One region of the Cupriavidus sp. a3 genome, then DNA from elsewhere that is predicted to be linked to it. Evidence: predicted binding sites of a transcription regulator. Region 1 holds the regulator's gene; each other region holds the start of a gene.

Region 1 (10,143 bases):
CTTGCCATCGGGGAAGAAGGCCGCGTTGACCTTGTCGGCGTCGAAACCGCCCATGGGGCCGCAATCCAGGCCCAGCGCACGTGCGGCCAGGATGAAGTAGCCGCCTTGCAGCGAGCTGTTCATCAGGGCGTCGCGGGCGATTTTCTCGTCGTTGCCGGCATACCAGGCACGCGCGTCGGCGTGCGGGAACAGGCGCGGCAGCTGGTCGTGGAAGGCCTTGTCGAAGGCGATGATCGCCGTGACCGGCGCCGAGCGGGTCTTGTCGACGTTGCCGGCCGATACGCAATCCACCAGGCGCGCCTTCTCGGCCGCGCTCTTGACGAAGACGATGCGGGCCGGGCTGCTGTTGGCGGCGGTCGGGCCGAACTTCATCGCGTCATAGACCTGGTGCAGGACGGCGTCGTCCACGTGGCGGTCCTGCCACACGTTGTGGGTGCGGGCCTCGGTGAACAGTTGCGCCAGCGCGGCTTGGTCGATCTGGGACATGCGGCTCTTCCTATGCATGAAGTGAAAGAAGCGGCGATTTTACCCAAGCGCCAGGATGTGCCGTGCCAGCGTCTTTGACCAACCCGTTCAATTCTCTTGCATGTCGCCGCGGGCCGGTGCCGGCGCGCTGCTGCGCCGTGTCAGCCATAGCACGCCGGCCAGGATCAGCCCGCCGCCGAGCGCCTGCATGCCGCCGATGTGCTCGCCCAGCAGCAACGCCGCCAGCAGCACCGTGACCACCGGCTCGAGCGTCGACAGCATCGAAGCCTGCGCCGCGCCAAGCCGCTGCAGCCCGGCGAAGAAGGTCAGGATCGCCAGCACCGTCGACAGCAGCGCAATCGCCGCCAGCGCCAGCCAGCCGCCGGCGCTCGCCGGGAACTGCGGCGGCACGCCCGCGCCAAGGCGCAGCAGCCCGACCGCACCGTAGACCAGCGCGGCCGCGCTGCAGATCACCGTGGTGGTGGCGATCGGGTTGACACCGGCGGTCACGCGCGCGCCGACGATGATGTAGACGGAATAGATCACCGCCGCCGCCAGCCCCAGCGCGATGCCCAGCGGCGAACCCTCGCCGCCGCCGACCGTCAGCCCGGCCCCCACCGAGCACAGCACCAGCGCGATCACGGCCGCCGTGGTCAGCCGCTCTTTCAGGAACACCGCGGCCAGGATCGTCACAAACAGCGGGTACAGGTACAGCAGCAGCGCCACCAGGCTGGCCTGCGCATGGTTCAGCGCACTGAAAAAGCAGAACGACTGGCCCACATAGCCAATGCCGCCCATCGCCGCCAGCGCCAGCACGCGCCGCCACGGCGGCAGGCCGATGCCGCGCGTGCGCATCACCCACGCCAGCGCCCCCGCCGCCAGCACGAAACGTACGAGCAGCAGGCCATAGACGTCGGCACCGGCCGCATAGGCAAAGCGCGCAAAGATCGCCATGGCGCCGAAGGCGCTGGCCGACACCGCAATCAGCAGCACCCCGGTGAGCTTGGCGCGGGCCTGTTCGTGGGCGGTGGCGGAGGCGGTCATGAAGATGGCGGGAAGTCGGCGATCCCGCATTCTACTTGGCGCCGCCGGCGCGCCAGCGCTCGCCGCGCCCCTCGTTTACAATGGCGCCACCATGTTTAATCCCTCACGAGAAGAAGTCCGCCGTTTCTTCTGCGAAGCCTGGCAGAAGCAGATCGCGGGCAGCGTGCTGACGCCGCTGGAAGTCATTGCCGTCGACTGGATCGGCGAGCATCCCGAGTACCACGACCTGCTGCGCGACACCGAAGGCGCGCTGACGCAGGACTACACCCCCGAGCAAGGCCAGACCAACCCGTTCCTGCACCTGGCGATGCACCTGTCGATCTCGGAACAGGTTTCCGTCGACCAGCCACGCGGCATTCGCGAGGCTTATGAGGCGCTTGTACGCCGACTCGATTCGCCGCACGAAGCCCAGCACCAAGTGATGGAATGCCTGGGCGAGATGCTGTGGCAGGCACAGCGCAGCGGCCTGCCGCCGGACGGCGAACAATACGTCGACAGCGTGCGCCGGCGCGCGATGCGCTGAGCCCGCCACGCTAGCCGGTTGCTGGCAGCCTGCTAGCCGTCTGCAACGGTTGCGTACATTTCGTCACAACCCGCTTTCTATCGCGTGGTAGGCTTTGCGGGTTCCGAAATTTCCCGATGCCGCAGCGCGCCGTTCCAGCCGCGCCCGCGGTGCCCAGCATCATGTCCCGATTGACCCTGCCCCGCCGGCTGGCGCCTGCCAGCCGCGCCGTCGCCCCCCTTTGCCTGTCACTGGCGCTGGCTTTTCCTCTGGCCGCCCACGCCGGCGTGGCGCTGCTGCAGCCGCCACGCGTGATCGACGGCAACCAGCCCCTGACGCTGACGCTGGTGGTCAGCGCCGACGGCGCGACGCGCCGTTACCGGATCCCCGATACGCTGGAAGTGACCGCGTCGAGCGAAATGCAGGCGCCGGTACGCCTCGTACTGTGGCGGGAGGTCTCCGCGCCGCCCGTGGTCAACCTGCGCCGCGGCGAGCACCGCGCCATCCGCTACAGCGCGACCCTGCCGCCGCAGCTGCGCGGCCAGGTGCGGCTGGATGCGACCGGCATCGACGCCGCGCCGGTGGTGGTCACTCTGAACCGGCTGCCGCAGCCGGGCGAGGCCACCACCGCCGCCCCGCCCGCGGTAGCCGCTACGGCCGGGGCCGCTGGCGAAGCCGCGGAGACGGTCCCGGTTCCGATCACGCCGGTGACCAGCGCAAGCGCCACCGCCCCGGCGCCCGCGGACCTGCGCGACAGCGCGCGCCTGTCGTTCTACGACCCGATGTACTTCATCGTCGGCGCGCACGATGGCGCCAATGCGAAGTTCCAGTTCAGCTTCAAGTACCGGATCTTCGAGGGCGAGGATCCGGCATCGAAGAGCCTGTTCGACAACCTCTACCTCGGCTTCACCCAGTTCTCGCTATGGGACCTGTCTGAGCAGTCCAAGCCGTTCCGCGACACCAACTACCGGCCGAGCCTGTTTTACTACCTGTCGGATACCGGCGTGCGCAACCGGGCCATCAGCCGGCTGTCGCTGGCGGCCGGCGTGGAGCACGAGTCCAACGGCCGCAGCGGCGACGAGTCGCGCAGCATCAACACCGTGTTCGTCAAGCCGACGTTCTACATCGGCGACCAGAACGACTGGCACTGGCGCGTCGCGCCCAAGCTCTATGCCTACGTGGAAAAGGGCGACAACCCTGACATCGCCCACTACCGCGGCTATATGGACCTGGGCATCGCGTATGGGCGCCCGGATTCATGGGAGTTTTCCGCCACGCTGCGCAAGGGCACGCGCAAGTGGTACGGCAGCGTCGATGCGCAGGTCACCTATCCGCTGGCGCGGCTGCTGCCGGGTACCGCGGGTTACCTGATGGCGGGTTACTTCGTCGGCTATGGCGAAAGCCTGCTCGACTACAACCACAAGCTGCCCTGGCAGTTCCGCATCGGCTACGCGCTGTCGCGCTGAAGGCCTGATGCCGCCTGGCTGGCCGGTTCACCCCGCCAGCGGCTTGCCGCCCGCCTTCAGCCGGGCATTGGCGACCGCGGCGGCAAACTGGCCGTGGCCATGCCAGCCGGTGGCACGGCCGAGCTTCTTGCCGTTCTGGAAGAACATGAACACCGGGATGCCGTGCAGGCCGAAGCGCTTGCCCAGCGCGGGTTGTTCATAGACGTTGGCATGCAGCCAGTGCAGGCCCAGCGCCCGGACCGGCTCGGGATTGGCGAGCATGGCTTTCTTTGCCATCTCGCAATTGAAGCAATCCACGCCCCAGAAGAACACGCACACCAGCGCATCGCCGGCCTGCGCGATCGCGGCGTCGATGCTGGCGTCGTCGACCTCGCGCATGCCGAAGGCCTCGAAGGCGCGATGGTCGAGGTGGGGGGCCGCGGCCTGGTCCGCGGATGGTGCGCCGGCCGGCGATTCGCTTGACATGATTCGCTCCCGCAAAGGCAAGAAAGCAAAACGCCCGGGCCTGGACGGCACCGGGCGCAGCCTCAGCCGCTAAGCAGTCCGGCTTACTTCGGTGCCGCCACCGTCACCAGCGCCGGGCGCAGCACGCGGTCGGCAATGGTATAGCCGCGCTGCAGCACGGTGACGACGGTGTTGGGTTCCTGGTCGGCCGGCACCATCGAAATGGCCTGGTGGCGGTGCGGGTCGAACTTCTCCCCGACCGGGTTCAGTTCCACGATCTTGCCGCGCTCGAACGCGGCTGCCAGCTGGCGCGCAGTCAGTTCGACGCCTTCGCGCAGCTTGGCAATATCGCCGGAACCGTCAGCCAGCGCGGCCTGCAGGCTGTCCATCACCGGCAGCAGGTTGTCGGCGAAGTTCTCGATGGCGAATTTGTGGGCCTTGGCAACGTCTTCCTGCGCCCGGCGGCGGATGTTTTCGCCCTCGGCGACCGCGCGCATGTACAGGTCGTAGTGTTCACGCGCCTTGGCTTCCAGGGCGGCCAGCTGGGCCGCCACATCCTCCACGGCGGCAGCCTCCGGCGCGGCGGTCTCCTGCGCGGCAGGGGCGCTGGCTTCGTCGTTGGGCGTCGGGTTGGATGGCGTCTGCTTCTGTTCTTCCATGTCGATCCGTATCAATGCATTGGCGCGGCCGTCCGTGGGTACGGCCGCGGTGGGTCAATCGGCGTGTTTAGCGGGCAATTGGTGGCGTCGCGCCGGATTTCAAGAGTGGCGCCGGCGAGACGCGGAAACAAGCGGTTACAAAGGCGTGAGTTATGCAATTGACGCCTTATTGCCTTGCTGCACTGCACTCACTAACATTCTCTTACGAAAAATGACAAAAATGCCGGGGGCCTGGAGATGGTTCATTTTTGTGCCTCTTCCGAAAGGTTGGCCATGCATAAGCTGCCAGTCGTGACGCTCTGCCTCGTGGCCGCCCTGGCGGTCATGACCGCCTTTATCTGCCTGTCCGACGCCTTCTCGCCGCGCGATACCGAGTATGGCAGTGGCAAGGCGGTGTTCAAGCACTACATCGTTCCTATCATCAGCCAGGAAGTCTCGCAGGAATAAGCGCCAGCGCAACTTTCCGGCACACACGCTCGCACCGCGGCGGCCCCGGCATTGTGCCGGCGCCGCCGCGTGTCGTTCCTGCCAGCCTCAGTGCCGGAAGTCATCGATGCGGCGGCGGTCGCGCTTGGTCGGGCGCCCCTGCAACTGCGCGGCGGGCTCCGGCTGCAGGCGGCGCCGCTCGGCCTCGGCCTGCCGGCGTGCCTGGCTGTCGGCACTCTCTTCATACAGCGTCTGCGCCACCGGTGCCGGTCCGCGCGCCGGGGCAATGCCCTTCACCTGCAGTTCCCAGCGCTGCTGGTGCGCTTCGAGCGCGACCTTGTCGCCGGGCCGCACTTCACGCGAGTTCTTGACCAGTTGGCCGTTGACGGTCACCTTGCCCCGCTCCACCGCCTCGGCCGCAAGCGAGCGCGTCTTGAAGAAGCGCGCGCACCATAGCCATTTGTCGATGCGCTGGCGCGCATCCGCTTCAAAATCCACGTTCATGCTGCGGCTCCCCGGGTCTGCGCACGCGAGCGACGCGCTTCCAGCTCATGCGGGTGCGGCGTGTTGAGCGGCCATCCCTGCAGGTGCTGCAGGGCAATCTCCGCCATCGCCGCCACCCACGGCGCCGCGTCGTTCATGCAAGGAATAAAGTGGAAATCCTTGCCGCCCGCGACCTTGAACTCGGTCTGCCCTTCCATCGCGATTTCCTCGAGCGTCTCGATGCAGTCCGCCGGGAAACCCGGGCAGAACACATCGACCCGGCCGGCGCCAACCTTGCCCAGCTCCGCCAGCGTCGGGGCCGTGTACGGCTGCAGCCACTCCGCCTTGCCAAAACGAGACTGGAACGTCACCTGATATTGCCCCGGCTGCAAGCCCAGCGCGTCGCCCAACAGCCGGCCGGTCTTCAGGCACTCGCAGTGATACGGGTCGCCCAGCTCGAGCGTGCGCCGCGGCACGCCGTGGAACGACAGGATCAGCTTGTCGCCGTGCGCAAAATCGGGCATGCCGTGCCGTGACCAGTAGGCCCCGACCTGCTGGTGTAGCGCCGAGATATAAGCGGGATGGTCATGGAAATGTTTGACCAGCCGCAGCTCGGGCTGGTTGCGCCATTGTCCCAGCACGCGGAACACTTCGTCGAAGGCGGTGGCGGTAGTGGTGCCGGAGTACTGCGGATACATCGGCAGCACCAGCACCTGCTCGCAGCCCTGGCGGCGCAGCGCTTCCATCACCGAGGCGATCGACGGGTTGCCGTAGCGCATGGCGCACGCCACCGTCACCTCGTGGCCGTTCTGGTTCAGCAGCCGCTGCAGCGCATGGGCCTGGCGCTCGCTGTAGACCAGCAGCGGCGAGCCGGTCATATGCGCCTCGCGCAGCCAGATCGACTCGTACTTCAACGCCGACGCTCGCGAACGCAGCGGCAGGATCACGCCATGCAGCAGCGGCAGCCAGGCGGCACGCGGGATCTCGACCACGCGCGGGTCGGACAGGAATTCCTTCAGGTAGCGCCCCACCGCCCTGGGCGTGGGCGCATCGGGGGTACCCAGGTTGACCAGCAGGATCGCCGTGCGCGGCGCCTGCCCGTGCTGGTAAACCGGTTCGGGTGAAAACGTCATGTCGCTTCCGGGTTGGCGCGCGGCCGGCAACGCGCCATGGCGGCGCGCCAGCGCAGGTGGCGCTCGGTAGGAATGGGGCAGCTTGTCAGACCGGCCAGCCGCGTCACTGGTTCTGGCTCAGCGCGCTGGACAGCAGCCGCGCGGTGATGTCTACGATCGGGATCACGCGCTCGTATGCCATGCGTGTCGGGCCGATCACGCCGAGGGTGCCGACGATCTGCCCGTCGACCTCGTACGGCGCGGTGATGACCGCCATGTCTTCCAGCGGCACCAGCTGGCTCTCGCCGCCGATGAAGATCTGCACGCCCTGGGCGTGGCTGGAGACATCGAGCAGCTGCAGCAGGCTGGTCTTGTGCTCGAACACGTCGAACAGCCGGCGCAGCTTGTCCATGCTGGAAGACAGGTCTTCCACTTCGAGCAGCTTGCGTTCGCCGCTGATATAGACGTGGTCGTCTTCCTCGTCGTCGGCCACGCTGCCGGCCTCGACCGCCGCCTGCATCAGCTGCGACATGTCGCGGCGCAGGTCCTGCAGCTCGACGCGCAGGTGGCTGCGCACGGCGTCGAAGCTCATGCCGGTGTAGTGCGAGTTGAAGTAGTTGGCGGCCTCGATCAGTTGGGCCGGGGTATACGACAGCTCGGTCTGGATGATCCGGTTCTGCACGTCGCCCTCGGGGCTGACGATGATCAGCAGGATGCGCTTGTCGGACAGGCGCATGAATTCGATCTGCCGGAACGCCTGCGCGCGCCGGGGCGTCATCACCACGCCGGCGAAGTGCGACAGGTTGGACAGCGTGCGCGCTGCCGCCGTGATCATGCGCTGCGGACCCAGCTGCTGGGCGCCGAGCTGGCCCTGGATCTGGCCGGTCAGCTCGGCCAGTTCGGTGTTGCGCTCCAGCGGCTTGGCCGTCAGCATGGAATCGACGAACAGCCGGTACCCGCGCGGCGTCGGGATGCGGCCGGCCGACGTGTGCGGGCTGGCGATAAAGCCCATTTCCTCCAGGTCGGACATCACATTGCGAATGGTCGCGGGTGACAGGTCCAGCCCCGAGAATTTCGACAGGGTGCGGGACCCGACCGGCTGGCCTTCGGCGATGTAGCGCTCGATCAGGGTCTTGAGCAGCGTTTTGGAACGTTCATCCATGATGCCCCGATTTTACGCAAGTTTTAGACCTTCTGGCGCCCCGCCTGGGTTACGGCGCCGGCGCCTGCTGGCAACGGCAGCGGCGGTATGGTCTAATCCCGGCATGTCCGCCCCCCCGAGAGCCAGCGCCTTGCGCACTTCGTTCAACACCGTCGCCCTGGTGGGCCGCTACTCGACTGCCGGCATCGAAGGACCGCTGGAGGAAATCGCCTCTTATATCCTGCGCAACGGCCAGGATGTGGTGTTCGAGCGCGAGACCGCGCTGGCCACCGGGCTGACCGCCTACCCTGCCCTGTCGGCCGAGGAAATCGGCCAGCACGCCGACGTGGCGGTGGTGCTGGGCGGCGACGGCACGCTGCTGGGCATTGCCCGCCAGCTGGCCGGGTACGACGTGCCACTGATCGGGGTCAACCACGGGCGGCTCGGCTTCATGACCGACATCGCGCTGGAAGACGTGCACACGGTGCTGCCCGACATGCTCGACGGCCGCTACGAGGCCGAGAACCGGCTGCTGCTCGAATCCCGCGTGGTGCGCGACGACAGCGTCATTTTTTCGGCGCTGGCGCTGAACGACGTGGTGGTGAACCGCTCAGGCATTTCCGGCATGGTCGAGCTGGCGGTGTCCGTTGACGGCAACTTTATGTACAACCAGCGTTCGGACGGCCTGATCGTGTCGACCGCGACCGGCTCGACCGCCTACGCGCTGTCCGCCGGCGGCCCGATCCTGCACCCGACGCTGTCGGGCGTGGTGCTGGTGCCGATCGCCCCGCACGCGCTGTCGAACCGCCCGATCGTGCTGCCGCACGATGCCGAGGTCACCATCGAAGTGGCCAGCGCGCGCGACGCCAGCGTCAATTTCGACATGCAGTCGCTGACCTCTCTGCTGCCCGGCGACCGCATCGTGGTGCGGCGCTCGGAGAAGAGCATCAACCTGCTGCACCCGGTGGGCTACAACTACTACGCCACGCTGCGCAAGAAGCTGCACTGGCACGAATACCCGTCCGAAGACAACCGCCTCTGAGCCGCCCCCAGAGCCCGAGCTAGCCACCCCGATCCTACGCCAGCCCGACTTTCCGGACCGATCTCACTTTCGCCACGATCCGCCACGATGCTGCGCAGCCTGTCCATCCGCGATTTCGTCATCGTCGACACGCTCGACCTCGATTTCACCCCTGGCTTCACCGTCTTTACCGGCGAGACCGGCGCCGGCAAGTCGATCCTGATCGACGCCCTGGCCCTGGTGCTGGGCGAGCGGGCCGACGCCGGCATCGTGCGCGAAGGCGCCGCACGCGCCAGCATCAGCGCCACCTTCACGACCCACCCGGCGCTCGACGCCTGGCTGGCCGAGCGCGAGCTCAATGCCGAAGACGATGACGGCGCCGGCGCGGTGCTGCTGCGGCGTACGGTCGATGCCGGCGGCCGCAGCAAGGCCTTTATCAACGGCGCCGCGGCCACGCTGGCGCAGCTGCGCGAAGTGGGCGACCAGCTGGTCGACATCCACGGGCAGCACGCGCACCAGCTGCTGCTGCGCCCGGACGCGCAGCGCCTGCTGTTCGACGCCCACGCCGGGCTGACCCAGCAGGCCGGCGCGGTGGCCGAGGCCTGGCGCGCGTGGCGCGCCTGCGTGCGCCAGCGCGAGGCGGTCGAGCACCAGTCGCGCGAGATGCAGCTCGAGCGCGAACGGCTGGAGTGGCAGGTCGGCGAGCTCGACAAGCTCAACCCGCAGCCGGGCGAATGGGAAGAGATCCAGGCCGAGTACAACCGCCTGTCGCATGCCGCCGGCCTGATCGACGGCAGCCGCGCGGCGCTGGAGGCGCTGTCCGAAGCCGACGGCTCGGTGCTATCGGCGTTGAACACCATCGTGCACCGGCTGCAGCAGCTGGCCGACGTCGACCCGGCGCTGCGCGACGTGCTGGCCGCGCTCGAGCCGGCCCAGGTGCAGGCCGAGGAAGCCGCGCATTCGCTGACCCGCTACGTCGACCGGCTCGAGCTGGATCCCGAACGGCTGCAGGCCGTCGAGGAACGCATGCAGGCGCTGCACGCCACCGCGCGCAAGTACCGCCTGCCTCCCGAGCAGTTGCCCGATGAGCTGCTGGCGCGCCGCCAGCAGCTCGACGACCTGCAGGCCGCGCAGGACCTGAACAAGGTGATGGCGCGCGAAGCCGCCGCCAAGGCCGCCTACCTGACGCTGGCGCAGCACCTCAGCCATGCGCGCTCGCAAGCGGCGCAGGCGCTGTCGGCCGCGGTCACCGAGGCCATGCAGGGCCTGTCGATGGCGGGCGGCAGCTTTGTCGCCGCGCTGAACACGCTGGAAGACGGCCAGAGCTACGGCCTGGAGCAGGTCGAGTTCCTGGTGGCCGGCCATGCCGGCGTCAGCGCG
Region 2 (10,143 bases), 590 kb from region 1:
GCCCCAGTGGCCAAGGGCAGCGCCAACAGGACCGGCGCATCGTCCTCCAACACGCCCCAGGTGAAGAGCGCACCGGTGTCAGACCGGCAACACGGTTCCCACTATCATCGCCTGCCCGCGCGCAGCATGTTCGCGCCGGAGCTGGTGAAGCCCGCGCTGATCGCGGCCTTCAGCAAGCTGTCGCCGCGCGACCAGTTGCGCAACCCGGTGATGTTCGTGGTCTACGCCGGCAGCATCCTGACGACCATCCTGTTCCTGAAGGCACTGGCGGCGCCGGCAGCGGTCGGCGAATCCGCCGGCTTCATCCTGGCGGTATCGGTGTGGCTGTGGTTCACGGTGCTGTTCGCGAACTTTGCCGAGGCGCTTGCCGAGGGCCGCAGCAAGCAACAGGCCGAGGCGCTGCGTGGGCTGAAGACCACGGTGACCGCACGCGTGCTGAAGGACGGCAAACGCGGAAGCGCCACCGAAGCGCGCCCCGCGACCGCGCTTCGACGCGGCGATGTAGTGCTGGTCGAGGCTGGCGAGATGATCCCCGGCGACGGCGAAGTGATCGACGGCGTGGCCTCGGTCGACGAAAGCGCCATCACCGGCGAATCGGCGCCGGTGATCCGCGAGTCTGGCGGCGACTTTTCGTCGGTGACCGGAGGTACGCGCGTGCTGTCCGACTGGATCGTGGTGCGCATCACGACCAATCCGGGCGAAAGCTTCATCGACCGCATGATCACGATGGTCGAGGGCGCCAAGCGGCAGAAGACGCCGAACGAGCTGGCCCTGACGATCCTGCTGGTCGGGTTGACCGTTGTCCTGCTGCTGGCCACGGCCACGCTGCAGCCGTTCTCGCTCTACAGCGTGCTGGTGGCCAAGGCGGGCGGGCCGGTGACGATCACCGTGCTGGTGGCGCTGCTGGTGTGCCTGATCCCGACCACGATCGGCGGGCTGCTTTCCGCGATCGGCGTGGCCGGCATGAGCCGGATGATGGAAGCGAACGTGATCGCCACTTCGGGCCGCGCGGTGGAAGCCGCCGGCGACGTGGACGTACTGCTGCTCGACAAGACCGGCACCATCACCCATGGCAACCGCCAGGCCTCGCGCTTTATCCCGGCGCCCGGCGTATCGCCATTGCAGCTCGCGGAAGCGGCGTGGCTGTCGTCGCTGGCCGACGAAACGCCGGAAGGGCGCAGCATCATCACACTGGCACGCCAGCTGCCCGGGCTGGCCGCGCCGGCGATGGCAAGCCTGAAGCCGGAATTCGTGCCATTCAGCGCGCAGACGCGCATGAGCGGCGTGGACCTGCGCGACGGCGGCGGCGAACGCCACGTGCGCAAGGGCGCCGCCGATGCCGTGCGCCGGTATGTCACGGAACGCGCCGGCAAGTTCCCAGACGCGGTGTTGCAGGCGGTCGACGAGGTTGCGCGCGCCGGCAGCACGCCGCTGGTGGTTGCCGACGCCAACGGCGATTCGGTGCGCGTGCTGGGCGTGATCGAACTGAAGGACATCGTCAAGACCGGCATCCGCGAGCGCTTCGGCGAGCTGCGCAAAATGGGCATCAAGACCATGATGATCACCGGCGACAACCGGCTGACCGCGGCTTCGATCGCGGCGGAAGCAGGCGTCGACGACTTCCTGGCCGAAGCCACGCCGGAGGCCAAGCTCAAGCTGATCCGCCAGTACCAGGCCGAAGGGCGGCTCGTCGCGATGACCGGCGACGGCACCAACGACGCTCCCGCACTCGCCCAGGCCGACGTGGCCGTGGCGATGAACAGCGGCACGCAGGCGGCCAAGGAAGCCGGCAACATGGTGGACCTGGACAGCAACCCGACCAAGCTGATCGAGATCGTCGAGATCGGCAAGCAGATGCTGATGACGCGCGGCTCGCTGACGACCTTCAGCGTGGCCAACGACATTGCCAAGTATTTCGCGATCATTCCCGCGGCGTTTGCCACCACGTATCCGCAGCTCAACCTGCTTAATGTGATGGGGCTGGCCACGCCGGCGTCGGCCATCATGTCGGCGGTGATCTTCAACGCGCTGATCATCGGCGTGCTGATTCCGCTGGCGCTCAAGGGCGTGGTCTACCGGCCGCTCGGCGCCGCGGTACTGCTGCGCCGCAACCTGCTGATCTACGGTGTTGGCGGCATCCTGGTGCCGTTTGCCGGCATCAAGCTGATCGACATGATCCTGGCCCTGTTCGGCTGGGTCTGATTTTCTCTCCAACGATTCGGAGCATTCATGAATACGCAAGTGCAATCCCGGCAGCCGTTGCCGGCTCCGGTGCAGGGCGGCCTGTTGCGGCCAATGCTGGTGGTGTTCGTCGGCCTGTCGCTGGTGACCGGCCTGCTGTATCCCGGCGTGATCACGGCAATCGCCAGGGCCGTGTTCCCGCATCAGGCCGGCGGCTCGCTGATCGGGAAGGATGGCAGCACGCTTGGCTCGGAACTGATCGGCCAGCCGTTCTCCGACCCGAAGTACTTCTGGGGCCGGCTGTCGGCCACGGCGCCGATGCCGTATAACGCAGCGGCTTCGGTCGGTTCGAACCTCGGTCCTACCAACCCGGCGTTGACCGATGCCGCACGCGCGCGCCTCGACGCACTGCGCGCCGTGGATCCGGACAACCAGGCGCCGGTGCCCGTGGACCTGGTCACGGCATCCGGCAGCGGGCTCGACCCGCACATCAGCCCTGCGGCCGCCGAATACCAGGTGGCGCGCGTCGCGCGCGCCAGGGGGATACCGACTGAACAGGTGAAGCAACTGGTTGCCGCCAACACGGACACGCCGCTACTGCCGGTGCTGGGCGATCCAGGCGTCAATGTCCTGAAGCTGAACCTTGCATTGGATGCCATGGCACGGCAGTAGCACGGTGCCGGTGATGCGGGACGATGCCGCTGCGTGCGGGACCGTCCCGCCTGTGTGCAACGACGCTGCCGCTACCGCGGGCTGATGCAGACGAACCGCCGGCCGGCGATCCAGGGCGGGTTCGACTACAGCCATGCGAGCGGCTTCTACCTCGGCAACTGGAACTCGAGCATCAGCTGGCTGGGCGACAGCAATGCCGAGGTGTCGGCCCCGATCGAGATGGATTTCTACGGGGGCTACAAGAATACGTTCGCTGGCGACTGGACCTACGATGTCGGCGTGCTGCAGTACTACTACCCGGGCGACTATCCGGCCGGCTACACGCGCCCATACACCACCGAGGTGTACGCGGCCCTGGGCTACGGTCCCGTGACGCTCAAGTACTCGTACGCGCCGACCAATCTATTTGGCTTCGCCGACAGCAAGCACAGCTGGTATGCAGACCTGACCGCCAACGTGCCGCTTGATGTCTGGGACCTCACGCTGAACGCCCACGTGGGTTACCAGAAGGTGCAGGTCGCCAATGCCTCGTACGTGGACTGGAAGCTCGGCCTGACCAAGGACTTGGGCAACGGACTCGCGCTGGCTGTGGCCTACATCGACACCAATGCCGACAAGGCGGTGTACACCAATGCCAAGGGCCGCTACATGGGCCGTGGCACCGCATGGGCTTCCCTGACCAAGACGTTCTGAGCGCGCCTTGCCGGCGCCGCCGGTTCTTGATATCGATTTAATGCGTCGGCCTGATCTACCGCCTGCCGTTGCGCCCGGCAAGTTCCGCGCTGGTTCAGAGGCTGGAGGAAGCCATGGCTGTCCTCCCTCCGCTTTCCATGGCACGGGACAAGCACCTGACGGCCTGAAGGCTTGCCACCCGTTGCCCCCGGGACTGTTGAGACACGCCGTTCCCGCCGCTCCCACCTCAAATTCCCTCCGTCCGGGAAAACCCCCATTTGGCCGCTGTCTTGAAATGGCCATACCCCGTCCCTATAATTAGCACTCGTCGGGGGTGAGTGCTAACAGCATTCTGTGCCCCTTGCGACACCTGAAAATATCAGACGGCCGTCGCCTCGGTAGCCGGCCGATTGTGATTAAACACTCACTTTTGTATCTAGGAGTCCGTATGAACCTGCGTCCTCTGCACGACCGCGTGATCGTGAAGCGTCTGGACAACGAAACCAAGACCGCGTCCGGTATCGTGATTCCCGACAACGCTGCCGAGAAGCCCGATCAAGGCGAAGTGCTGGCAGTCGGTCCCGGCAAGAAGGATGACAAGGGCAACAACATCGCCCTCGACGTCAAGGTTGGCGACCGCGTGCTGTTCGGCAAGTATGCCGGCCAGGGCGTGAAGGTGGAAGGCCAGGAACTGCTGGTCATGCGCGAAGAAGACATCATGGCCGTGGTGAACAAGTAATCACCAACTGACCGCCACCCGTACAGATTTCAGGAGATTTCAAGAATGGCAGCTAAAGACGTAGTGTTCGGCGACGCCGCACGTGCCAAGATGGTCGAAGGCGTGAACATCCTCGCCAACGCCGTTAAAGTGACCCTGGGCCCGAAGGGCCGCAATGTGGTGCTGGAGCGCAGCTTCGGCGGCCCGACCGTGACCAAGGACGGCGTGTCCGTGGCCAAGGAAATCGAGCTGAAGGACAAGCTGCAGAACATGGGCGCCCAGATGGTCAAGGAAGTGGCTTCCAAGACCAGCGACAACGCCGGTGACGGTACCACCACCGCTACCGTGCTGGCCCAGTCGATCGTGCGCGAAGGCATGAAGTTCGTTGCCGCCGGCATGAACCCGATGGACCTGAAGCGCGGCATCGACAAGGCTGTTGCCGCCGCCGTGGAAGAGCTGAAGAAGGTCAGCAAGCCCACCACCACCAGCAAGGAAATCGCCCAGGTTGGCGCCATCTCGGCCAACAGCGACACCTCGATCGGTGAGCGCATCGCCGAAGCCATGGACAAGGTCGGCAAGGAAGGCGTGATCACCGTCGAAGACGGCAAGTCGCTGGCCGACGAACTGGAAGTCGTGGAAGGCATGCAGTTCGACCGCGGCTACCTGTCGCCGTACTTCATCAACAACCCGGAAAAGCAAGTTGTCCAGCTGGACAGCCCGTTCGTGCTGCTGTTCGACAAGAAGGTTTCGAACATCCGCGACCTGCTGCCGGTGCTGGAGCAAGTGGCCAAGGCTGGCCGCCCGCTGCTGATCATCGCTGAAGACGTCGAGGGCGAAGCCCTGGCGACCCTGGTGGTCAACAACATCCGTGGCATCCTGAAGACCGCCGCCGTCAAGGCCCCGGGCTTCGGCGACCGCCGCAAGGCCATGCTGGAAGACATCGCCATCCTGACCGGCGGCACCGTCATCGCCGAAGAAATCGGCCTGACGCTGGAAAAGGCTACCCTGAACGACCTGGGCCAAGCCAAGCGCATCGAGATCGGCAAGGAAAACACCATCATCATCGATGGCGCCGGCGACGCCGCTGCGATCGAAGGCCGCGTGAAGCAAATCCGCGCCCAGATCGAAGAAGCGACCTCGGACTACGACCGTGAAAAGCTGCAAGAGCGCGTGGCCAAGCTGGCCGGCGGTGTTGCCGTGATCAAGGTTGGCGCTGCCACCGAAGTCGAAATGAAGGAAAAGAAGGCCCGCGTGGAAGACGCCCTGCACGCCACCCGCGCTGCGGTGGAAGAAGGCATCGTCCCCGGCGGCGGTGTGGCCCTGCTGCGTGCCCGCGCTGCGATCTCGGCACTGACCGGCGACAACGCCGACCAGAACGCCGGTATCAAGATCGTGCTGCGCGCCATGGAAGAGCCGCTGCGCCAGATCGTGCTGAACGCTGGTGAAGAAGCTTCGGTCGTCGTTGCCAAGGTCATCGAAGGCAAGGGCAACTACGGCTACAACGCTGCTTCGGGCGAGTACGGCGACCTGGTCGAAATGGGCGTGCTGGACCCGACCAAGGTCACCCGCACCGCGCTGCAGAACGCCGCTTCGGTGGCTTCGCTGATGCTGACCACCGACTGCGCCGTGGCCGAAACGCCGAAGGAAGAGTCGGCTCCGGCAATGCCGGGCGGCATGGGCGGCATGGGCGGCATGGAAGGCATGATGTAATTTGTGCCGACTGACTGCTGGCGGGGGCATAACCCGGGCCGGCAGGCTGTCACAGCAAAAACCCCCGCGGGTGTGAATCCGCGGGGGTTTTTGTTTGTGGGTTTCTTGCCTGCTCGATGGCCGGCGCGGGGCCGGGTCAGACATTCACCACGTAGCACCAGTCAAAGCGCGCATTCTCCAGCTCACCCGTCCGCCGGCTGACATAGCCGCGCGGATTGCACACCACGCGCGAATCGTCGATGCAGTAGTCGAAACTGGTATGGGTATGGCCATGGATCCACAGGTCCGCCTGCGCCACCAGGTCGGGCCGGCGCGACAGGAACCCGCCGGATACCAGGTCGTGCGAGTAGCGCGGGTCAAGGCTGCCCAGGTCAGGGCCATGATGGGTGACCACCACGGTCTTGCCATCGAACGGTTGCGCCAGCTGCGCGGCCAGCCAGGACGAGGCCGCCTCGTGGCGTGCCAGCGCGTCTTCGGGGGTGAAATGGCGGGCCTTGCCGTCGTCGCCGTCAAGCTCGATCAGCCGGTGATCGAGCATCACGCCCGCGCAGGCCTGCATCGAATCCTCGCGCCGGTCGACGCCGAACAGCGTGTAATCCGTCCACCAGGTCGTGCCAAGGACCCGCACGCGGCCACTGGCGCCGTCGAACTCGGCAACCGCGCCATTGAGCACGTACATGCCGGGATGCTCCGCCGCGGCCTCGGCCATCTGCCTGTCCACGGTGTCGAATTTGCCTTCATAGTACTCATGGTTGCCCGGGACGTAGATCACCGGCTGCGTGAACGTGCACGCGGCCCAGTCGATGCCGTCGCGCCCGTTGGCGATGTCGCCGGCCAGCACCACGATGTCAGCATCGCAGCCGGGCACTTGCTGCGGCATGTTGTGCTCGATATGCAGGTCGCTCAGGATGCGCAGTTTCATGGGAACTCCGGGGCGATTGGGTCTGGCTGCATCCGCCGCGCCGGCGGCAGGGCAGTGGTGGCATTCTTAAGAACCCTGGCGCCGCGGTCAAGTCCCCGCTCTCACGCCACCAAGCAAAAAAGCCCGGAACCAGGTCCGGGCAAGGGACTGTCTGGCCGGCGTTGCACCGGGAGACAGCCGGGGGAACCGTTCAGGGTTACCCGTGAGTCCTATCCTCACTGTCCTGCCATGGTCGGCAACAGGACGCGATAGATCTGGATAAACGCCGGCCCCAGCAGCACCAGCAGCAGCGAGGGGAAGATGGTGAATATCAGGGGGAACAGCAGCTTGAGCGCGATCTTGGCGGCCTGTTCCTCGGCCAGCATGCGGCGCTTGGTGCGCAGCATGTCTGACAGCACGCGCAGCGACTCACCCAGGCTGGTGCCGAAGCGGTCGGCCTGGATCAGCATCGAGGCGAACTTGTCAACGTCCTCGACGCCGGTGCGCAGCGACAGGTTGGACAGCGCCTTCTCCTTGGAGAAGCCGGAGCGCAGTTCGAGCAGCATCAGCTGCAGTTCATCGGCCATTACCGGGCAGCGCAGCGCGAGTTCGTCGGCGACACGCATCAGCGCGGCGTCCAGGCCGAGGCCGGCTTCCACGCACACTGTGAGCAGGTCGATGACGTCGGGGAATTCTTCGAATACCGTGCGCTGGCGTTCGGCAACCTTGCGGGCCAGCACGACGTTGGGGAGGTAGTAGCCAATCGCGCCCAGCAGCGCCAGCAGGGCGAACATCGTGTACTGGTCGTCGAACGCCCGATTGCCATTTAGCGCAAGAAGCCCGGTCATGGGCAGCACAACCGCCAACACGGTCTTGGCGCCAAAGTACAGCGGTGCCGCGCTAGCGCTGCGCCAGCCAGCATTGGTGAAGCGCACGCGCAGCTGTGAATTTTCCCATCCCTCTTTGGGCAGGGACAGCCGCGACACCGGTTGTGCCAGACGCACCAGTTTCTCGATCCAGGCCTGCCGCGCGTCAGGCGCGGAGGGCATGCCTGCCTGGCCGGCGAGCTGCTCGACGCGTCCGTGCATGCGGTTTGGTGAGAACGCGTACATCACGGCAAGCACTGTGCCGAATGCCGCCACGAACACCAGCGCGAGCACGACCAACTGCTCGGCAGGAATACCGTCGATGATGCCTTGCATGATTGACTCCCCTCAGGACCGTTGTGCCGCCGTGGCTTGTTGTTGTCTCATACACGGATGCGGATGATCTTGCGCATCCATAGCACGCCGAACACCATCGATACCAGCGCGCCGCCGATCATGCGCCAGCCGATCGGGTCTTCCCACAGCACCTTCATGAAGTCCGGGTTGACCACCATGATCATGCCGGCGGTCGCGAACGGCAGCAGGCCCAGAATCCATGCGGACAGGCGTCCTTCGGCCGAAAGCACGCGGATCTTGTCAAACAGCTTCAGGCGTTCGCGCACCATGTTGGCGATGGTGTCGAGGATCTCGGCAAGGTTGCCGCCGCTTTCGCGCTGGATCAGCACGGCGATCACAAAGTAGCGCAGGTCGCCCACCGGCACCCGGATTGCCAGGTTGGTCATGGCTTCGTCCAGCGCCACGCCATAGTTGATCTCTTCGAACGTGGTGCGGAACTCAGGGCCGATCGGCGCCTTGATCTCCTGGCCGACCATGCCCAGCGCACCGCTGAACGAGTGCCCGGCGCGCAGGGAGCGGCTGATCATGTCGACGGCGTCCGGCAGTTGCTTTTCCATCTGCTTGATCCGCTTGATCCGCAGGCGCATCACGTGCAGCACCGGCAGCAGCCCAGCCACGGCGGCAATGGCCAGCACCACCGGCGCGGGCACAGGCACCAGCGGGATCAGCGCCACGGTGCACAGCACCACAAGCGCGCAGTAGCCCAGCAGTTGCGATACCGACCAGGAACTGCCGGACTGCGCCAGCCAGCGGTCCAGCGTGCCGATGCGCGGCATCCGCATCAGCCATTGCTGCATCCGCGGTGAATCGCTGAGCAGGCGCTTCTTCAGGATCGACAGGCGTTCGGCATTGACGTGGCCGCCCGCGGACAGCGCACGCAGCCGCGCCTCGATACGCTTGGCAGCGGGGCCGTGATAATTGCTCCACCACAGATAGATGCCTTCGATGCAGAGCACCACCGCCGCGAACAGCAGGATGCCGAAGGCATAGAAGATCGTGCTCATATGCGTCTCCCCCGAGTGAATGTGCCGCGTGCCTTGCGCGGATCACACTTCATAGCGATGCGCCGGATCGTAGGTTTCATCGGGCAGGCCCACGCCGAACACGCGCAGCCGCTCGGCGAACTTGGGGTACACCCCGGTGGCGCGGAAATGGCCGCGCACGGTGCCGTCCTTGTCCACGCCGGAGCGCTGGAAAGTGAAGATCTCCTGCATGTTGATGATTTCACCTTCCATGCCGGTGATCTCCGAAATGCTGATGATCTTGCGTCGCCCGTCGGTCATGCGTGCGGCCTGGACGATCACCGTGATGGCTGAAGAGATCTGCTGGCGTATCGCCTTGGCCGGCATGGTCAGGCCCGCCATGCTGACCATGTTCTCGAGGCGCGTCAGCGCGTCGCGCGGGGTATTGGCGTGGATGGTCGTCAACGACCCTTCGTGACCAGTGTTCATCGCGTTGAGCATGTCCAGGGCCTCGCCGCCGCGCACTTCGCCCAGGATGATCCGGTCCGGGCGCATGCGCAGCGCGTTGCGCACCAGCGAGCGCTGCGTGATCTCGCCCTTGCCTTCGATGTTCGGCGGGCGGGTCTCGAGGCGCAGCACATGTGGCTGGCGCAACTGCAGTTCCGCCGCGTCCTCGATGGTGACCACGCGCTCGTCCTCGGGGATGAAGCCGGACAGGATGTTCAGCAGCGTGGTCTTGCCGCTGCCGGTGCCGCCGGAGACCAGCACGTTGACCTTGGCATGCGCCAGCGCCTGCAGCATCTGGGCCATCGGCGGGGTCAGGCTCCTCAGGTTCACGAGGTCGGAAACCTGCAGCGGATTGACCGCGAAGCGGCGGATCGACAGCAGCGGTCCGTCGATCGCCGATGGCGGGATGATGGCGTTGACGCGCGAACCGTCGGGCAGGCGCGCATCGACCATCGGGCTGGTCTCGTCGATGCGTCGCCCCACGCGCGACACGATCTTCTCGATGACCTTCATCAGGTGGGCGTCGTCGTAGAAGCCGATATCGGTGAGTTCCAGCTTCCCGCGCCGCTCGACATAGGTCTGCTTTGCCGTGTTGAC
Region 3 (10,143 bases), 970 kb from region 1:
GAAGGCCGCGGACAAGCCTTGGGAAGGCGCCGAAGGACTGGAATGGACCGTGCCGTCGCCGGCGCCGTTCCACACCTTTGAAGTGCCCCCGCAGGTTCGCTAAGCGGCCAGCGTAACCAGGCGTGGTGGCGTCAAGGCCCCCCCCCACGCCAGCCAGTCACACAACATGCAGGCTCCAGACAAAAACCCATCACACCCGGACCCGAAGGCCGCCAACCGGCGCCTTGGCCTGATCCTGCTGTCGATCGTGGTGGTTTTCTTTTTGGGGTTCTTCGCCAAGATGGTGTTCCTTGGCTGAGGTGGCAGGGTAGCGAGATGAGCGTCGACCAGCAGGGCAGGGAAGCGCAGGAAGCGCGGGAAGCCGACAAGCGCTTCAACCGCGGCATGATGGTGCGATTGGTGGTGATCGTCGCCGTGATGTTCGGCTTCGGCTATGCGCTGGTTCCGCTGTACAAGAAGATCTGCGACATCACCGGCATCAACGTGGTGACCACGCGCGAGCTGCATGGCGGTTCGGTGAAGAACACGCAGGTCGACAAGAGCCGCACGGTCACGGTGGAGTTCGACTCCAACGCGCGCGGGCCCTTTGCCTTCCGTCCGGTGAAGAACAGCATGGAAGTGCATCCGGGCGAGATGATGACCATCGTCTACGAGGTGGCCAACGGGCAGTCGCGCGATATTTCCGCGCAGGCCATCCCGAGCTACGCCCCCAAGCAGGCGACCCAGTATTTCAAGAAGCTGGAGTGCTTCTGCTTCAAGCAGCAGACGCTCAAGGCGAACGAGGCGCGCGAGATGCCGGTGGTGTTCGTGATCGACCCCGCGCTGCCCAGGGATGTGAAGAGCATTACGCTGTCGTACACCTTCTTCGAGGTGGGCACACCGGTGGCGCAGGCTCCCGAAGGCCAATTGTCGACACCGGCGACGGCGCCGGCGGGCAAGGGCAGCTAAGGGGGCGCGATGGACGAACTCAAGGACGCCGCCAAACGGAAGATGTCCTTCGCGCAGACCATGCGCGCGGTGCTGTGGTCGTTTATCGGCCTGCGCAAGGGCGCGGAGCACGAGCGCGACATGGCGCGGCTGAACCCGGTGCATGTGGTCATCGCCGGGCTGATCGCCGCGGCAGTGTTTATCGCGGTGCTGGTCGTCATCGTCCGGATGGTGGTCAGCCAGGCGGCAGGGTAGCAAGGCAGGAAGGGTAGACAACAAGGCAGTCGCAGAAAAACAACCGCGCCGACGGGGCCGTCCACAGGAGGCGGGCGGCCCCGGGAAAACCGGCACGGATAACGAATACTGAATCAAAGACTCTGAGCTGGAGATAAAAGAATGAGTGCGAATCGCGCAAACGCTCCGTACTACTTCGTACCGGGCCCGTCGCGCCACCCGATCACGGCAAGCTTCGGCCTGCTGATGACAGGTGCCGGAGCCGCCGGTTGGGTGAACGGGCAATCCTGGGCGCCGTACCTGTGCGTCTTCGGCCTGCTGTGGTTCCTGTTCGTGCTCAAGAGCTGGTTCGGCGACGCCATCAGCGAATCCGAAGGCGGGATGTACGGCAAGAACATCGACATCTCGTTCCGCTGGTCGATGGGCTGGTTCATCTTCTCCGAGGTGATGTTCTTCGCAGCGTTCTTCGGCGCGCTGTTCTATGCCCGCGCCATCGCCATGCCGTGGCTGGGCGACCTGAACAACAAGATCCTGTGGCCCGACTTCGCCGCGGTGTGGCCCAACCTGGGGCCGGCCGGCGTGGTGGAATCGTTCCAGACCATGGGCCCGTGGCCGATCCCGACCATCAACACCGCGCTGCTGCTGATGTCGGGCGTGACGCTGACCTGGGCGCACCACGCGCTGCTGGCCGGCAAGCGCAACCAGCTGATCCAGGGCATGGTGCTGACCATCCTGCTGGGCGCGATCTTCATGTGCCTGCAGGTGTACGAGTACATGCACGCCTACCAGGACCTGAACCTGAAGCTGACCTCGGGCATCTACGGTTCGACATTCTTCCTGCTGACCGGCTTCCACGGTTTCCACGTGACCATGGGCGCGATCATGCTGGCGGTGGTGCTGGGCCGCGTGCTCAAGGGCCACTTCACGCCGGATCACCACTTTGCCTTCGAAGGCGCCGCCTGGTACTGGCACTTCGTTGACGTGGTGTGGCTGTTGCTCTACGTCGTGGTGTACTGGCTGTAAGCTGCCATACCCGCCGGCCGCCCCGCAGCGGGGTGCCGGCGCCAACGCAAAGGAGAAACGCCGCAGGAGGCCCGGCAGCCTGCGGCGTTTGTCGTTTGCATTGGCCTCAAGCCATGCGGTCCGTCAGGGCGCCATGCGGATGCCCGTGCTATGGATCCAGCCCATCCAGCTCGAGAACAGGATGAACAGGAACAGCGCCACCGAAAAACCCACGCGCAGCATCAGCGAGCGCATCATGTTGGGCGTCTTGCCGCGGTCGCGCATCATGAAGAACAGGGCGGAGGCCAGGCTGGCGATGATCAGGATGAAGGCGACGATGATGACGAAGCGCATGGCGGGGCGGGTTGGCAGCGGAGCTTGCCGCAGTCTCGTAGTAGTGGCCGCGATGGATGACGGTGCGGCACATTATCGCACCGGCCCCGCATGCATGCCGCCGGGCATGTCGGCGCAATGAAGGCAGGCCGCCTACTCGGCGTGCTGCCGCTGGCCGCCGCGCTGGTGGTGATTGCCGTGACCGCTGCGCTTGGCAACTGGCAGCTCAACCGCGCGCACGAGAAAGAGGCGCGCGCCGCGCGGCTGCAGGCACTGGCGGCACAGCCGCCGGTGGAACTGGGCACCGCGCCGCTGTCACAAGTTGTGACGGATCGAAGGGTGCGGGTCACGGGGCGGTTCGACACGGCCCGCACCGTATTGCTGGATAATCGCCCCCACGGCGCCGGCGGGCGCAGCGGCGACAGCCGTGCCGGCTTCCTGGTGGTCACGCCGCTGGTGATTAGTCCGGCACAGGACGGTGCCGGCGCCACGCGGGCGGTGCTGGTGCTGCGCGGCTGGCTGCCGCGCGATGCGCAGGACCGCACCCGGATCGCGCCCTTTCCGACGCCCGACGGCGAGGTGACCATCGAAGGCACGGCACTGGCGGCCGTGCCGCGGGTCTATGGCCTGGGCCAGGCGGCCAGCGCCGAGGCCGGCAGCAAGATCCGCCAGAACCTGGAAATCGCCGACTACGCCGCCGAAACCGGGCTGGCGCTGCAGCCGCTGGTGGTCGCGCAGCGCAGCGATACCGGCGACGGCCTCGCTCGCGACTGGGCGCCGGCCGATGCGGGCGCGGACCGGCACTATGGCTATGCCTTCCAGTGGTTCGGCCTGGCTGCGCTGACGGTGGTATTGGTGGCGGTGCTGGGCTGGCGCACGCGCCGGCGCGCGGTATCGTCCGCGGCCCGCAACAACGCATGAACGGATGGCAGCACGACCGGGGCAGGTTCCCGGACGGGCCTGACTGCAGATGAAAAAGGACAGACGTACTCCCATGTCACAGCAAGACTCCGCCCCGGCACCCGTCGGGCCTCCCGCGATGTCGGCCTCGCCGCAGGATCCCCGCATCGACGCGCGCACGCGCCGTGGCCGCCTGCAGATGCTGATGCTGTTGCTGGTGTGCGCCTCGCCGGTGATCGCCTCCTATTTCACCTACTACGTCATCAAGCCCAGGGGCGGCGCCACCAACTACGGCGCGCTGGTCGATCCACAACGGCCGATGCCGCCGGTGCGCGTCACCGACGAGCAAGGCAACGCCGTGCCGCTGGAGCAGTACCGCGGCAAGTGGCTGCTGGTGACGGCGGATCCGTCCGCGTGCGACGAGGCCTGCGCAAAGAAGCTCTTCACCATCCGCCAGATCCGCGCCGGGCAAGGCCAGGACCGCGAGCGCATCGTGCCGGTGTGGCTGATCACCGATGACGGCAAGATCGACGAGCGCCTGAGCACCGCCTACAACGAGCCCTACGCCGGCGTGCGCTTCCTGCGCATCGACCACCAGGTGGCGCAGCAATGGCTGCCGGCCGAGCCGGGCAAGCGTGCCGAGGACACCATCTTCCTGGTGGATCCGCTCGGCAACCTGATGATGCGCTTCCCGCAGGATCCGGACCCCAAGAAGCTGAGCGGCGACCTGAAGAAGCTGCTCAAGGTCTCGCGCATCGGTTAAGGGGAAGGGCATGCTGCTGCAACTGGCCGTCATCGGCGTCCTGATCGCACTGCTGCCGCTCAGCTACGTGCTGGTCAAGGGCGATCGCAACAAATACCGCAAGCTGGTCTGGATCACCGCCTTCCTGACGCTGGACCTGATCATGTTCGGCAGCTTCACGCGGCTGACCGACTCCGGCCTGGGCTGCCCGGACTGGCCGGGCTGCTATGGACACTCCAACCCGCATGCCGCGATGGAGCCGATCCGGGCGGCCGAGACCGCGCTGCCCAGCGGTCCGGTGACGCTGATGAAGGCGTGGATCGAGATGATCCATCGCTACTTCGCCATGGCGGTGGGCGTGCTGATCATCGCGCTGATGGTGCTGGCATGGGTCAAGCGCCGCGAGCTGAAGCAATCGCCATGGTTCGCCACCGGCGTGCTGGTGCTGGTGTGCGTGCAGGGCGCATTCGGCGCGTTCACCGTGACCATGAAGCTGCAGCCGATCATCGTGGTCACGCACCTGATGCTGGGCATGGCACTGCTGGCCGCGCTGATCCAGCTGGGCTCGCGCAGCGACCCGCCGCACCCGGTCGTACCCGAGGCGGCGCGGCTGCACTGGCCGGTTCGCATCGGCCTGTTGTTGCTGGTGATCCAGATTTTCCTGGGCGGCTGGGTCAGCACCAACTACGCGGTGCTCGCCTGCACGGATTTCCCGCTGTGCAACGGCCAGCTGGTGCCCGAGATGGACTTCCGGCACGGCTTCACGCTGTGGCGCCAGCTTGGCATGACGGCCGCTGGCGACTACATCCCGCACGCTGCGCTGGTTGCGATCCACTGGGTGCACCGGGGCTTTGCATTCGTGGTGCTGGGCTACCTGGCGTGGTTCGGCTTGCGTGCGCGCCGGCTCGACGGGCTGCACCGGCAGGCAGGCTGGCTGCTCGGCATGCTGGTGCTGCAACTGGCCACCGGGATGTCCAATATCGTGTTCGACTGGCCCCTGGTGGCGGCGGTCGCCCACAACGGCGGCGCGGCGGTGCTCCTGCTGCTGCTGGTCCGCCTCCACTACAATATAGGGCTCGCGACCCGGGCCGCCGGCGCCCCCAAAGCCATGCCGAACGCCGCCCGCGCCACATGAAAGACAAGACCCCTTCCGTGGTTACCGCTACACACCCTCATTCACTGGGCAAGCTGAGCCGGATACGGCACCTGGCCCGGCAATATGCCGCCCTGACCAAGCCGCGCGTGACGCAGCTGGCAGTCTTCTGCGCCATCATCGGCATGTTCCTGGCCACGCCCGGCATGGTGCCGTGGCGCGTGCTGATCGGCGGTGCCGCAGGCATCTGGCTGCTTGCCGGCGCCGCCTTTGCCATCAATTGCCTGGTCGAGCAGAAGATCGATGCGCTGATGCGCCGCACCGCCTGGCGCCCGTCCGCCACCGGCGAGATCACCACCCCGCAGACGCTGGTGTTCTCCGCCATCCTTGGCGGCGCTGGCATGTGGATGCTGCACGAGTTCGCCAACGACCTGACGATGTGGCTGACCTTCGCCACCTTCCTGGGCTATGCGGTGGTCTACACCATCCTGCTCAAGCCGGCCACGCCGCAGAACATCGTCATCGGCGGGCTGTCCGGCGCTATGCCGCCGGCGCTGGGCTGGGCCGCCGTCGCCGGCGAAGTGCCGGCCGAGGCCTGGTTCCTGGTGCTGATCATCTTTACGTGGACGCCGCCGCACTTCTGGGCGCTGGCGCTGTACCGGCGCGCCGACTATGCCAAGTCGGGCCTGCCGATGCTGCCGGTCACCCACGGCGAGCGCTACACGCTGCTGCATATCCTGCTGTACACGCTGATCATGATCGCGGCGACGCTGCTGCCGTTCGTCTACGGCATGAGCGGCTACATCTACCTGGTGGCCGCGCTGGCGCTGGGCGGCGGCTTCCTGGCCTATGCCTGGAAGATGTACCGCAATTACTCGGACGAGCTGGCGCAGCGCACCTTCCGCTTCTCGATCCTGTACCTGTCGCTGCTGTTCGCGGCGCTGCTGGTCGACCATTACTTCAAGTTCGTGCCGCAGGTCTGACCGGCCTTGCCACGCTGCGGGCTGCGTCATCTTGTCGCGGCCGGCGCAGCGCGGCGGCGCCATCGGCGATACTGGGTGCTTTCGCCGACCTTTCCATTGCTGATCGTTCCACACAAGCTTTCGCGCATGCCCAGACCCGCTTCCGGCCTGTTCTCAGCCTTCCGCCGCTTTTCCCTGGTTGCCGCGCTCGCGCTGGCGCTGGCAGCCTGCGGCCAGCAGAAGGCGTCGTTCCGCAATGTCGATATCAGCGGCGCGGCGGATTTCGGCAAGGATTTCTCGCTGCCCGACCACAATGGCAAAGTCCGCACCATTGCCGACTTCAAGGGCAAGGCGGTGGTGATGTTCTTCGGCTACACCCATTGCCCCGACGTATGCCCGACCACCATGGCCGAGCTCAAGGCGGTGATGGAGCAGCTGGGCCCCGATGCCGACCGCGTCCAGGTGCTGTTCGTCACGGTCGATCCGGAGCGCGACACGCAGGCGCTGCTGGCGCAGTACGTCCCAGCATTCGACCCGCGCTTCCTGGGCCTGCGCCCGGCCGACGACGCCGCGCTGCAGAAGCTGGCCAAGGACTTCAAGGTGTTCTACGCCAAGGTGCCGGGCAGCTCGCCCAACAACTACACGGTGGATCACTCGGCGGGCAGCTATGTATTCGATCCGGAAGGCCGGCTGCGGCTGTTCATCCGCCACGGCCAGGGGCCGGAGCCGATCGCGCACGACCTGAAGCAGCTGCTTTCCTGACGCCTGACGGTGCGGCATAACGTCGCACCGCTGCGATCGCAGGCAAAAAAAAGCCGGTCCACTTGGACCGGCTTTTTGCATGGGTGCCCGGCATCAGGCAAATGCCTGCAGCGCCCCTTTCATCTTCTTCATCGCCGCGGCTTCGATCTGGCGGATGCGCTCCGCCGAGACGCCGAACTCGGCGGCCAGCTCATGCAGCGTGGCGCCGCCCGAGCCGTCGTCGGCCACGTTCAGCCAGCGCGCCTCGATGATCCGGCGGCTGCGCTCGTCCAGCCGGCCCAGCGCTTCTTCCAGGCCTTCGACCTGCATGCGGTCCTGGCGCTTGGCTTCCAGCACGCGCGTGGGTTCGTTGTGGTTGTCAGCCAGGTAGGCGATGGGGGCGAATTCCTCTTCGCCGTCGTCGACCTGGCCTTCCAGCGCGAGGTCGCCGCCCGACAGGCGGGTTTCCATCTCCATTACTTCTTCCGGCTTCACGTTCAGCTCGCGCGCCACGGCCTCGACCTGCTCCGGCGTGAACGTGTGCGAACCCTGCTTGTGGCTGCGCAGGTTGAAGAACAGCTTGCGCTGGGCCTTGGTGGTTGCCACCTTGACCATGCGCCAGTTCTTCAGCACGTACTCGTGGATCTCGGCCTTGATCCAGTGCATCGCATACGAGACCAGGCGTACGCCCTGCTCGGGATCGAAGCGCTTCACGGCCTTCATCAGGCCGATATTGCCTTCCTGGATCAGGTCGGCGTGCGGCAGGCCATAGCCCAGGTACTGGCGGGCGATCGACACCACCAGTCGCAGGTGGGACATCACCAGCTGGCGGGCGGCATCGACGGAATCGTTATCGCGGAGATCGCGCGCCAGGCGCTGCTCTTCCTCCGCGGTCAGCAACGGAATTCGGTGGACAGCCTGGATATAGCTGTCGAGATTGCCCACGGTCGCCGGGAAGGTCAGCGCAAAGCTGCTCCCGCTACGGGGCGCCGTCGGCAGACGGCTAGTCGTCAGGGTTTGTTCGGCAGACAAGACTGCGTTCACTCAATCGCTCCTTTCGCATCCGGCGGTTGGGTTGCCGGGTCATGTCCCGCACGTCCTTGTGGGAACGGCGGCGGCACTGCAACACATCTTAGCACTCCATCCGGGTGAGTGCTAATTGGAGTCCCAACGGTCTTGATAGTTCCCGTCGATTGACTCACCGCATAGAATAGCAATAACGCTATGAAGCGGCTTCGGGGATACTCGTGGCTGGGTACACTCGTGTTAGAGCGAATGTGTGCCCGCCGGTTCTGCATGCCAGTGGAATGATTTGTTGCGCCAGCGGCTACACTCGACGCAAGCGGCGGCAAGCTGGCACGCTTGCCGATCTCTCATACTCCGGAGGAGCTATGTCTGCTATCGAACACTTGTTGAAACCGCATGTGCGCGACCTGGGCGATTTCACCGTGCGCCGCCTGCTGCCGGCCGCTGCGACCCAGACGGTCGGGCCATTTATCTTCTTCGACCATATGGGGCCGGTGCAGATGCCGCCGGGCGAGGGTGCCGATGTGCGCCCGCATCCGCATATCGGGCTGGCGACCGTCACATACCTGTTCGAAGGCGAGATCATTCACCGCGACAGTCTCGGCAGCGAGCAGGCGATCCGGCCGGGCGACGTCAACTGGATGACTGCCGGCCACGGCATCGTCCATTCGGAGCGCTCGCCCGATTCCGCGCGCGCCGACGGCGCGCGCCTGCACGGCATCCAGACATGGGTGGCATTGCCGCAGTCGCACGAGACCGACGAACCGTCCTTCTTCCACCATCCCGCTGCAACGCTGCCGCGCATCGAGCGGCCGGGGGTGCGCATGGTGGTGATCGCCGGCGATGCCTTCGGCAAGACTTCGCCGGTCAAGGTCTTCAGCCGCACCCTGTACGTGGCGATCGAGCTGGATGCGGGCGCGAGCGTGGAGATCCCCGCCGACCATGCCGAGCGCGGCATCTACCCGGTGGACGGCGCGGTGTCGCTGGACGGCGAGCCGCTGCCGGCCGAGCACATGGTGGTGCTGACGCCCGGGCAGCCGGCGCTGCTGATGGCGACGGCGCCTTCGCGCGTGATGCTGCTGGGAGGCGACCCGACCGACGGCCGCCGCTTCATCTACTGGAATTTCGTGGCCAGCAGCAAGGAAGCCATCGAGTCCGCTGCCAGACGCTGGGAGGACGACCAGTTTCCGCGCGTGCCGGGCGACGAGCGCGAGCGCATCCCGCTGCCGGCGCGCAAGCCCTGAACCGGGCGGTCCGGGCTCAGACCGCGCTCAGACCGCGCGTTTAGACCGGACTGGCCCAGGTGACGCGGGTGCCGAGCTTCAGGCACTCGCGGATGGCTTCGACCTGCGTGGCGATTGGCGCCGGCACCGGCACGGCGCCATCGAGCACGCGCCGGATCCATGCCGCGGTCAGGCCGGCATCATTGCCGGGCGGCAGATCCGGCACTTCGGCCAGCGATCCGCCGGAGGGATCGACCAGCGTCTGCTGGTGCCCTTCATGCAGCCAGTCGATGCGGCCGCTGCGGCGCGCATCGGCCACCACTTCGCCTTCGGTGCCGCGTGCCAGCAGCACGTTGGCCGGCTCGTGAGAGAAATAGTCGGTCAGCGTCTCGCGGTATTCCGGGTGGGTATAGCTATACAGCCGCAAGCCTTCAGCCGGCGCGTGCTCGCCCACCGGCTGCAGCATCTTGGCCACGGTATGCGACGAGTTGCGCAAGCCGATCACGGTGCGCCGCTCCAGCAGCTGCGACAGGCCCGGCGACAGCACATCGACCGGCAGCACCGCCAGCGGGCCGTCGCCGCCGGTCTCGCGCAGCCGTGCCGAGGCTTCGGCCGTGCTGGCGCACAGGGGAATGCCCAGCGCCTCGAACAGGGTCATGCTGGTGATGCGGTCATTGAAGACGCGCGTCCCGTGCACCAGTACGGGGATGCCGTCGCGAGCCAGCAGCAGCGCCAGCAGCGGCACCAGGTTCGGCTGCTTGCGTGCGCCGTTGTAGCTGGGGATCACTACCACCTGGCGCTCGGGCGGCGCGGGCAGCGGCTGGCAGTGCGCATGGGCGGCCTCGAGCATGCCGGCCAGTTCGTGCGGGGCCTCGCCCTTGATGCGGTAGGCCATCAGGATCGCGCCCAGCTCCAGGTCGGACACGCGCCCAGCCAGCATCGCGTCGAACAGGGTCTTGG

What was found. The regulator HrcA, encoded in region 1, represses chaperone genes, less so after heat shock. The targets are predictions, from matches to a motif close to TTAGCACTCNNNNNNNNNGAGTGCTAA.
Region 2: the regulator HrcA is predicted to act here: its motif matches at 3,844-3,870, upstream of groES (co-chaperone GroES).
Region 3: the regulator HrcA is predicted to act here: its motif matches at 8,067-8,093, upstream of rpoH (RNA polymerase sigma factor RpoH).

The regions. Positions count from the first base shown of each region.
Region 1 covers NZ_CP170643.1:3,323,593-3,333,735, forward strand. Annotated here, with positions in the region: gene ACAD63_RS15985 (malonic semialdehyde reductase) at 1-486, opposite strand, end outside; gene ACAD63_RS15990 (DMT family transporter) at 574-1,509, opposite strand; gene ACAD63_RS15995 (DUF1841 family protein) at 1,601-2,032, shown strand; gene ACAD63_RS16000 (phospholipase A) at 2,194-3,477, shown strand; gene ACAD63_RS16005 (thioredoxin family protein) at 3,505-3,942, opposite strand; gene grpE (nucleotide exchange factor GrpE) at 4,026-4,580, opposite strand; gene ACAD63_RS16015 (hypothetical protein) at 4,854-5,027, shown strand; gene ACAD63_RS16020 (RNA-binding S4 domain-containing protein) at 5,115-5,510, opposite strand; gene hemH (ferrochelatase) at 5,507-6,622, opposite strand; gene hrcA (heat-inducible transcriptional repressor HrcA) at 6,726-7,763, opposite strand; gene ACAD63_RS16035 (NAD kinase) at 7,867-8,784, shown strand; gene recN (DNA repair protein RecN) at 8,872-10,143, shown strand, end outside.
Region 2 covers NZ_CP170643.1:3,911,293-3,921,435, reverse strand. Annotated here, with positions in the region: gene kdpB (potassium-transporting ATPase subunit KdpB) at 127-2,202, shown strand; gene kdpC (potassium-transporting ATPase subunit KdpC) at 2,230-2,853, shown strand; partial or broken gene ACAD63_RS18715 (TorF family putative porin) at 2,923-3,546, shown strand; gene groES (co-chaperone GroES) at 3,974-4,264, shown strand; gene groL (chaperonin GroEL) at 4,310-5,953, shown strand; gene ACAD63_RS18700 (metallophosphoesterase) at 6,090-6,875, opposite strand; gene ACAD63_RS18695 (type II secretion system F family protein) at 7,091-8,056, opposite strand; gene ACAD63_RS18690 (type II secretion system F family protein) at 8,104-9,081, opposite strand; gene ACAD63_RS18685 (CpaF family protein) at 9,124-10,143, opposite strand, start outside.
Region 3 covers NZ_CP170643.1:4,291,232-4,301,374, reverse strand. Annotated here, with positions in the region: gene ctaD (cytochrome c oxidase subunit I) at 1-103, shown strand, start outside; gene ACAD63_RS20480 (cytochrome oxidase small assembly protein) at 167-298, shown strand; gene ACAD63_RS20475 (cytochrome c oxidase assembly protein) at 316-948, shown strand; gene ACAD63_RS20470 (DUF2970 domain-containing protein) at 958-1,182, shown strand; gene ACAD63_RS20465 (cytochrome c oxidase subunit 3) at 1,324-2,184, shown strand; gene ACAD63_RS20460 (twin transmembrane helix small protein) at 2,308-2,517, opposite strand; gene ACAD63_RS20455 (SURF1 family protein) at 2,635-3,417, shown strand; gene ACAD63_RS20450 (SCO family protein) at 3,491-4,159, shown strand; gene ACAD63_RS20445 (COX15/CtaA family protein) at 4,170-5,273, shown strand; gene cyoE (heme o synthase) at 5,270-6,214, shown strand; gene ACAD63_RS20435 (SCO family protein) at 6,341-6,955, shown strand; gene rpoH (RNA polymerase sigma factor RpoH) at 7,049-7,978, opposite strand; gene ACAD63_RS20425 (pirin family protein) at 8,326-9,204, shown strand; gene ybiB (DNA-binding protein YbiB) at 9,245-10,143, opposite strand, start outside.